Regions from separate parts of the Rhodococcus pseudokoreensis genome, predicted to be linked through region 2. Evidence: riboswitches for the same ligand, from Rfam matches in the RefSeq annotation. Region 2 holds a riboswitch; the other holds the start of a gene.

Region 1 (4,777 bases), 2.7 Mb from region 2:
AAACCTTCGGCGCGCGCCGCCAGTTCGCGGTACACGGCCGGGGCGTTCGACGCGTTCGCGACCACCAGGAAGTGCTCGTTGGCGAGCCGGTAGACAACGAGATCGTCGATCACGCCGCCGTCCGCGTTGCACAGGAGCGAGTACTTGGCCCGGCCGACGCCGATCTTCGACAGCTCGCCGGCCAGAGCGTAGTCCAGCAGTGCGCCGGATTCGGTTCCGGTGACGGCGATCTCACCCATGTGTGAGAGGTCGAACAGTCCGGCGGACGTGCGGACGGCGTGGTGCTCGGCGAGTTCGCTGTCGTACTTCAGCGGCATCTGCCAGCCGGCGAAGTCGGTGAAATGCGCTCCGAGAGAATTGTGCTCGCCGAGCAGCGGGGACGTGGGCGTCGTGGTGAGGGTCATGCGAAGGCCTCCTCGGGGGTCTCGGCGAAGGCCGGGGAATTGATGTCGGTGGTGTTCTCGAAGGCCTCGGGCGCGGGGCACGAGCACACGAGGTTGCGGTCGCCGTGGACGCCGTCGATGCGGCGAACCGGCGGCCAGTACTTGCCGGCACGCAGCGACGCGACCGGGAAGGCGGCCAGGTGCCGCGGATAGGGCAGATCCCAGTTGTCGGCGGTGACCTGATCCGCGGTGTGCGGGGCCTGACGCAGCGGGCTGCGTTCGAGCGGCCACACACCCTCGCCGACCAGGTCGATTTCGCGGCGGATCGAGATCATTGCCTCGATGAAGCGGTCGAGTTCGGCCAGATCCTCGGATTCGGTGGGCTCCACCATCAGCGTGCCGCTGACGGGGAACGACAGGGTGGGAGCGTGGAAACCGTAGTCGATCAACCGCTTTGCCACGTCCTCGGCGGTCACGCCGGTCGCCTTCGTGACCGGACGCAGGTCCAGGATGCACTCGTGCGCCACCAGACCCGACGGTCCCGTGTACAGGACGGGGAAGTGCGCGTCGAGCGACTTCGCGACGTAGTTGGCGGCCAGCACGGCGGACTTGGTGGCCTCCGTCAGTCCGTCCGGGCCCATCAGCGCGATGTACGCCCACGTGATGGGCAGGATGCCGGCGGAGCCGTAGTTGGCCGCCGATACCGGAGTGCCGAGTTGGTCTCCGCCGAGCGGGTTGCCGGGCAGGAACGGCGCCAGATGCTTGCGCACCGCGACCGGTCCGACGCCGGGGCCGCCGCCGCCGTGCGGGATGCAGAACGTCTTGTGCAGGTTCAGGTGCGACACGTCGCCGCCGAACTTCCCGGGCTGGGCCAGGCCGACGAGCGCGTTGAGGTTGGCGCCGTCGACGTACACCTGGCCGCCGGCCTCGTGCACGAGATCGCACACCGTCCGCACGTCGTTCTCGTACACGCCGTGGGTGGACGGATAGGTGAGCATGATCGCGGCGATCTTGCCTTCGTGTGCCGCGATCTTCGCGCGCAGGTCGCCTAAGTCGATGTTGCCGTTGGACGCCGTCGCGACCACCACCACCCGCATGCCGGCGAGCACCGCGGACGCGGCGTTGGTGCCGTGTGCGGACTGCGGGATGAGGCAGATGTCGCGTCCGTGGTCACCGAGGCTCTCGTGGTAGCCGTTGATGGCCAGCAGTCCGGCCAGCTCGCCCTGCGATCCGGCGTTGGGCTGCAACGACACCCGGTCGTATCCGGTGATCTCACCGAGCCACCGCTCGAGGCCGCGGATGAGCTGCAGGTAGCCGCTGGTCTGTTCGACCGGGGCGTACGGGTGGATGGAGGCGAACCCGGGCCAGCTGATCGGCTCCATCTCCACGGCGGAGTTGAGCTTCATCGTGCACGAGCCGAGCGGGATCATGGTGCGGTCCAGTGCGAGGTCCTTGTCCGACAGCGCGCGCAGGAAGCGGAGCATCGCCGTCTCGGACCGGTGCTCGTGGAACACGTTGTGCTGCAGGTAGTTCGACGTGCGCAGCAGTGACTGCGGCAGCGCGGAGACCGTTGCCTTCTCGACTCGCGCGCCGAACGCGGACAGGACGCGGTCGACGATCTCGTCGGTGGTGCACTCGTCGCAGGCGATCGCGACGTGGTCCGCGTCGACCAGCCTCAGGTTGATGCCGGCGCGGTCGGCGCGGTCGACGACGTCGCGGGCCCCGGCCGGAACGTGCACCAGCACGGTGTCGAAGAAGCTGTCGTGGACCACCGAGTGTCCCGCCGTGCGGAGGCCGCCCGCGACGGCCGTCGCATGTCCGTGGACTCGAGTCGCGATGGCGCGCAGCCCTTCCGGACCGTGATAGGCGGCGTACATGGCGGCGACGTTCGCGAGCAGTGCCTGCGCGGTGCAGATGTTGCTGGTCGCCTTGTCGCGCCGGATGTGCTGCTCGCGGGTCTGCAGTGCCAGCCGGTAGGCGGTCTTCCCGTCGACGTCGACGGACACGCCGACGAGCCGGCCGGGGAGCATGCGCTCGAGCCCGCCGCGCACGGCCATGTAACCGGCGTGCGGCCCACCGAAGAACAGCGGCACACCGAAACGCTGCGCGGATCCCACCGCGATGTCGGCACCCTGCTCACCGGGCGGCGTCAGCAGCGTCAGCGACAGCAGATCGGCGGCGACCGTGGTCAGGGCACCGCGCTCCTGGGCGGCGGCGATGAGCGGGGCCAGATCGCGCACGTGCCCGCTGGCGCCGGGCGCCTGGAACACGACGCCGAACAGGTCACCGTCCGGGAGTCCGCCGGTCAGGTCCGCCACCTCGACGTCGATGCCCACCGACTTGGCTCGGCCGCGCACCACCGCGAGGGTCTGCGGCAGACAGTCCGCGTCGACGACCACGCGGGGCGTCCCCGACTTCGCCTTGTTCGCGCGCCGCATCAGCAGCACCGCCTCCATCACCGCGGTGGCCTCGTCCAGCAGGGACGCACCGGCGAGGGGGAGGGCCGTGAGGTCTTCGATGACCGTCTGGAACGTCAGCAGCGCCTCGAGCCTGCCCTGGGAAATCTCCGGCTGGTACGGCGTGTACGCGGTGTACCAGGCCGGCGACTCGAGCATGTTGCGGCGCAGAACCGCGGGCGTGATGGTGTCGTAGTACCCGAGGCCGATCATCTGGACGCGGGTCTCGTTGCGCTCCGACAGCGTCCGCAGGTCGGAGAGCACCTGCTGCTCGGACCGCGCCACCGGCAGGTCCATGGCCTCCGCGCTGCGGATCTGGTCAGGCACCGCGGCATCGATGAGCTGATCGAGCGTGTCGTAACCGAGAGCGCCGAGCATGCGCTGGCTGGCGGAAGCGTCGGGGCCGATGTGGCGTGACGGAAAATCGCTGGTGAGGGGCGCGCTGCGATGCGCGTGACGGGATTCGACTGACACGAGGTGACTCCGGTTTCGTTGAGTCCGGACCGCACCGGACATCGACAGGGGGCACCTCCCCGCTCTGTCCTGAAACCTGAGAGTTTGGGCGTACCGCTTGCGCGGCGTGCTCTTCACCTTCGGTAAGTACCGGCCTTACGGCCGATTCTGTTCTCCAGAGTTGCCTCTACGCTGCGGTACTGGGGCCTGAGAGATTCCCGGGGAGGAAGTTGCTCCTACGGCGCCTCCGAAAAGGAGGTTCTCCCGCTGCGCGTCAACGGCGTCTTCAGTTGTGGTTGGCCAAACAGTACACAGGCGTTGCGGGTTTGTCTCCCCCGGATTCCTTCGCGGTCGCCAAGCGGCGACGATCTTGCCAAAACGCCTCGTCATTTGGCATCCTCGACTGATCCTCGCTCGGACGTGACCGCACACGCCGATCGATGAGAGCCCAGACAGCCTCGAGTGCAACGGTTGTCGTCGTGTGCTCGCCTTCCCCTTCACTTTCCCCCGTGCCGCGCTGCCGGGGGTCGTCGCATACCGATCGGTCTCGTCCGGTCGTAGGAGTTCCTCCATGACTACAACCTCTGAAACATCTCCGGCCGCCCCGGCACCATCCCCCGTCGCTCCGCTCGCCCCGGCAGGCAGGCGCCTGCTCCGCCTCGAAGTCCGCAACGCCCAGACGCCGGTCGAACGCAAACCGTCGTGGATGAAGGTGCAGATGCGGACCGGTCCCGAATACCGGGACCTCGCCGCCCTCGTCGAGCGCGAGAACCTGAACACCGTGTGTCAGGAAGCCGGATGTCCCAACATCTTCGAATGCTGGGAGGACCGCGAGGCCACGTTCCTCATCGGCGGCAGCCAGTGCACCCGGCGGTGCGATTTCTGCCAGATCGACACCGGACGTCCCGCGGCCCTCGATCGGGGGGAACCCCGGCGGGTCGCGGAATCGGTGCAGACCATGGGCCTCCGGTACGCCACTGTCACGGGTGTGGCACGTGACGATCTGCCCGACGGCGGCGCCTGGCTGTACGCCGAGACGGTCCGGCAGATTCACGAACTGTGCCCGGGCACCGGCGTCGAACTGCTGATCCCGGATTTCAATGCCGACGCCGCACAGTTGCGCGAAGTGTTCGACACCCGGCCGGAGGTACTGGCGCACAATGTGGAGACCGTTCCCCGGATCTTCCGTCGCATCCGGCCGGCGTTCACCTACGAGCGTTCCCTCGACGTGATCACGCGCGCGCGGGAGGACGGTCTGATCACCAAGTCGAACCTGATCCTCGGGATGGGGGAGACCACGGACGAGGTGATCCAGGCACTCCGGGACCTGCACGACGCCGGTTGCCAGTTGATCACGATCACGCAGTACCTGCGGCCCTCGGCCCGGCATCATCCGGTGGAGCGGTGGGCGAAACCGGAGGAGTTCGTGATGCTCGACGGGGTGGCCCGCGAGATCGGATTCCTCGGCGTCCTGTCCGGACCCCT
Region 2 (4,777 bases):
GGGCCCGTCGCCAAGGGCCGCGACGCCGGCGCACGGGATCGCGCCGAGGAGATGGTGCGGGAACTGGCCGCGCTGTCTCTGACGTTGCACACCTGCCTGGTGAAGTCGGCCGTCCGAGGTGCGCTCGATCGGTGAGGTGAGTTCGCCGGCGGTCCCACCTCGGAACTTCCCAACGACGCTGCGCTCGAACGGCTGTACGGTCGAAGAGCAGACACGAATCGAATAGAATCCTGGTACGGCATTGTGTGCCGCGGACGGACCATTGCAGGGTGGAGGCAGACGCGATGAGCGAAATGCACGTGATCGGAGTTCGTGTCGAGCAGCCCCAGAATCAACCTGTCCTGCTGCTGCGGGAAACCGACGGCGAGCGGTACCTGCCCATCTGGATCGGGCAGACCGAGGCCACCGCCATCGCACTCGAGCAGCAGGGTGTCGAGCCGGCGCGTCCGCTGACCCACGACCTGATCAAGAACCTGATCGAAGCGTTCGGCCGCACTCTGAAGGAAGTCCGCATCGTCGAACTCCGCGAGGGCACGTTCTACGCCGACCTGGTGTTCGACCAGAACACTCGCGTCTCGGCCCGCCCGTCCGACTCCATCGCCATCGCACTGCGCATCGGGGTCCCGATCTTCGCCGAGGAATCGGTGCTCACGGAGGCCGGGCTGGTCATGCCCGACGAGCGTGAGGACGAGGTCGAGAAGTTCAAGGAATTCCTCGAGTCCGTGTCGCCGGACGATTTCAAAGCCACCGACGGCTAGTTTCTCCAGCGGAAGAGCCGCCGGCGCAGTAACGGTTGAGGTTCTTCCGGCGCGTTGCGTTGACCCGGTCTCCTCGGAGTCATAGCGTTCGGTGCAGTGATTTTCTGCCCTGCAGATTGTATCGGGCGTACGCTGAGTAGGTTCAGGGTACGGACTAGCTCGATGTCACTGGTGGCGCTTGCGCCGCTCGATGTGCTGCGGATTGCCGCGGACACTGGCGACGCGCGTCACAGGCGCACTGATCGTCGGGTTCAGTGCAACATGCGAGAGGGAGTAGTCAGTGGGAGATCGGCCGCAGGAGAATGCGCTGAATCTTGCGCCCGGCGACAACGTTGCCGAGTCCGAGTTCAGCTCCGAGGAGATCCAGCCGGGCCTCTTCCCGGACGATTCCGTGCCCGACGACCTCGTCGGATACCGCGTCCCCATCGCCTGCCAGATCGCGGGAATCACCTACCGCCAGCTCGATTACTGGGCTCGCACATCCCTCGTGGTGCCGTCCATCCGTGGCGCGGCCGGGTCGGGCAGCCAACGGCTGTACTCGTTCAAGGACATCCTCGTCCTCAAGATCGTCAAGCGCCTGCTCGACACCGGAATCTCCTTGCAGAACATTCGCGTGGCCGTCGACCACCTGCGTAAGCGCGGAGTGCGGGACTTGGCCAAGATCACACTTTTCTCGGACGGGACGACGGTCTACGAGTGCACGTCGGCCGAGGAGGTCGTCGATCTGCTCCAGGGTGGGCAGGGTGTGTTCGGTATCGCGGTCAGTGGTGCAATGCGCGAACTGACCGGCACCATCGCCGATTTCCCCGCAGAGCGCGCCGACGGCGGCGAGAGCGAGCAGAGCCCCGAGGACGAGCTGGCGTCGCGGCGCAAGAACCGCGCGAGCCGCAAGACGGGCTAGGCCGCAACCCCAGGAGCGCGGCGCTGGTGGCGCCGCTCTCTGAGCTCGTGACATAGACTGGCGGTGCGTCGACGCCGTGCGGGAGAGTTCCGGGCACTGCATGCACAGCAGCATCGTGTGTGCGGGAGTTCGGGCGCCGAAGGAGCAACACCTCCCCGTCAATCTCTCAGGCAAACAGGACCGTGCGGGCTCCGACGCCTCTGGAAAGCGGTGGGAGCACCCACCCGCCCACGGGGAAAGGGCCGTCTTCACACGTGAACGACGGTACCGAATCTCTCAGGCGCTCGACCCGAGCAGGCGACAGAGGGGGAGGGACGTTCCGCAGAGCGGGGCGTGTCCTGGTCCTCCGAACTGCTTGGGAGTTGTCGTGATCGACGCTGGAAGCCGTACATTCGCCGATCGTCATGTCGGCCCGAACGCTGCGGAACTCGCGCACATTCTCGAACTGGTCGGGGCCGATTCGCTGGACGACCTCGCGTCGAAAGCCGTTCCCGCCGTCATCCTGGACGGGGTCACGGGTGGGATCGCCGACGGCCTCGACGCCCTGCCCGCACCGGTCTCCGAGCACGAGGCGCTCGCCGAACTGTCCGCACTCGCCGCGCAGAACACCGTGGCGACGTCCATGATCGGGCTCGGCTACTACGACACCCTCACCCCGCCGGTTCTGATCCGGAACATCATCGAGAACCCGGCCTGGTACACGGCCTACACGCCGTACCAGCCCGAGATCAGCCAGGGCCGCCTCGAGGCCCTCCTCAACTTCCAGACGATGGTCGCCGACCTGACCGGCATGGAGGTCGCCAACTCGTCGATGCTCGACGAGGCCACCGCCGCCGCCGAGGCGATGACCCTGCTGCGCCGGGCGAGCAAGAGCAAGTCCCCGCGGTTCGTCGTCGACGCCGACCTGTTCCCGCAGACGCTGGCCGTCGTCGAGACCCGGGCCGAGCCGCTCGGCATCGAGATCGTGGTGGCCGATCTGTCCGCAGGCCTGCCGGACGGCGACTTCTTCGGCGTCCTCGGGCAGATGCCCGGCGCGTCCGGCCGCATCGCCGACTACACTGACGTGATCGCCGCAGCCCACGAGCGCGGCGCACTGGTCGCAGTCGGAGCGGACCTGCTGGCGCTGACTCTCCTCACCCCGCCCGGCGAGATCGGTGCCGACGCCTGCTTCGGCACCACCCAGCGGTTCGGTGTCCCCATGGGCTTCGGCGGCCCGCACGCCGGCTACCTGGCCGTGCACACCAAGCACGCACGCCAGCTCCCCGGCCGCCTGGTGGGCGTCTCCGTCGACGCCGACGGCGACAAGGCCTACCGGCTGGCGCTGCAGACCCGCGAGCAGCACATTCGCCGTGAGAAGGCGACCTCGAACATCTGCACCGCGCAGGTGCTCCTCGCGATTCTCGCGGCCATGTACGCCAGCTACCACGGCGCCGAGGGTCTGAAGGCGATCGCCCTGCGCGTCGCGAACACGGCACATTCCCTGGCGGCCGCCCTCCGCAAGACCGGGTCCGTCGTCGTGCACGACCAGTTCTTCGACACGATCCTCGTGCGCGTCGACGGCCGGGCGGCGGACGTCGTGGCGAAGGCGAAGGACGCCGGCATCAACCTGCGGCTCGTCGACGCCGATCACGTCGCCGTCGCCTGTGACGAGGCCACCACCGACGACGACGTCGCCCACGTGCTGGCGGCGTTCGGCGGCGACGGCGCAGTGGCCCCCGAGGCGGGCACATCCGTCCCGGACGCGCAGCTCCGCGGATCCGACTACCTGCAGCACGAGGCGTTCACCCGGTACCGCACCGAAACGGCGATGCTGCGCTACCTGCGGGCGTTGTCCGACAAGGACATCGCACTCGACCGCAGCATGATCCCGCTCGGCTCCTGCACGATGAAGCTCAATGCCACCGCCGAGATGGAAGCGATCACCTGGCCCGCATTCGCCGGACTGCACCCGTTCGCGCCCACCGGGGACACCCCGGGAATTCTGCGCATCATCAAGGACCTCGAGAACTGGCTCGTCGCCGTCACCGGCTACGACGCCGTCAGCCTGCAGCCGAATGCCGGCAGCCAGGGCGAGTACGCCGGACTGCTCGCGATCCGCAACTACCACCTCAGCCGCGGCGACGACCACCGCGACACCTGCCTCATCCCGTCGAGCGCCCACGGCACCAACGCCGCCTCGGCGGTCATGGCCGGGATGCGCGTCGAGGTCGTCGCGTGCCGCCCCAACGGTGACGTGGACCTCGACGATCTGCGGGCGAAGATCGCGGACCACGCCGAGCGCCTCGCGGCGATCATGATCACCTACCCGTCCACCCACGGGGTGTACGAGCACGAGATCGCCGACATCTGCGCCGCCGTCCACGACGCAGGCGGCCAGGTGTACGTCGACGGCGCCAACCTCAACGCCCTGGTCGGTCTGGCCAGGCCCGGACGGTTCGGCGGCGACGTCAGCCACCTCAACCTGCACAAGACGTTCTGCATCCCGCACGGCGGCGGCGGCCCCGGTGTCGGTCCGATCGGTGTGCGGTCGCACCTCACACCGTTCCTGCCCGGACATCCGCTCGCACCCGAACTCGGCACCGCAGGCCCGATCTCCGCGGCCCCGTACGGCAGCGCGTCGATCCTGCCCATCACGTGGGCGTACATCCGGATGATGGGCGCCGTCGGACTGCGCCGCGCCAGCCTGACCGCCATCGCGTCGGCCAACTACATCGCGCGCCGCCTGGACGAGTACTTCCCCGTCCTCTACACGGGCGAGGGCGGAATGGTGGCCCACGAGTGCATCCTCGACCTCCGGCCGATCACCAAGGACACCGGTGTGACCGTGGACGACGTCGCAAAGCGTCTCGCCGACTACGGTTTTCACGCACCGACGATGAGCTTCCCGGTGGCGGGCACGCTGATGGTGGAGCCCACCGAGAGTGAGAACCTCGAAGAGATCGACGCCTTCTGTGAGGCGATGATCGCGATCCGCGCCGAGATCGACCGCGTCGGCTCGGGGGAGTGGACGGTGGACGACAACCCGCTGCGCGGCGCCCCGCACACGGCCGGCTGCCTGGCGGCGGAATGGAACCACCCCTACACCCGCGAGACGGCGGTGTTCCCTCGCGGCAAGGCC

Evidence for each region. A riboswitch is a leader RNA that binds a small molecule or an ion and turns the genes downstream of it on or off. The one in region 2 is predicted to bind glycine.
Region 1: it holds a riboswitch for glycine, as region 2 does, so the genes downstream of both, gcvP (aminomethyl-transferring glycine dehydrogenase) here and gcvP (aminomethyl-transferring glycine dehydrogenase) in region 2, are expected to answer to the same signal.

What each region holds. Positions count from the first base shown of each region.
Region 1 is NZ_CP070619.1:5,276,750-5,281,526, forward strand. Features, by position in the region: gene gcvT (glycine cleavage system aminomethyltransferase GcvT) at 1-404, opposite strand, end outside; gene gcvP (aminomethyl-transferring glycine dehydrogenase) at 401-3,355, opposite strand; glycine riboswitch at 3,478-3,569, opposite strand; gene lipA (lipoyl synthase) at 3,864-4,777, shown strand, end outside.
Region 2 is NZ_CP070619.1:7,970,082-7,974,858, forward strand. Features, by position in the region: gene ftsR (transcriptional regulator FtsR) at 1-135, shown strand, start outside; gene JWS13_RS41705 (bifunctional nuclease family protein) at 285-758, shown strand; gene JWS13_RS41710 (MerR family transcriptional regulator) at 1,039-1,659, shown strand; glycine riboswitch at 1,729-1,852, shown strand; gene gcvP (aminomethyl-transferring glycine dehydrogenase) at 2,027-4,777, shown strand, end outside.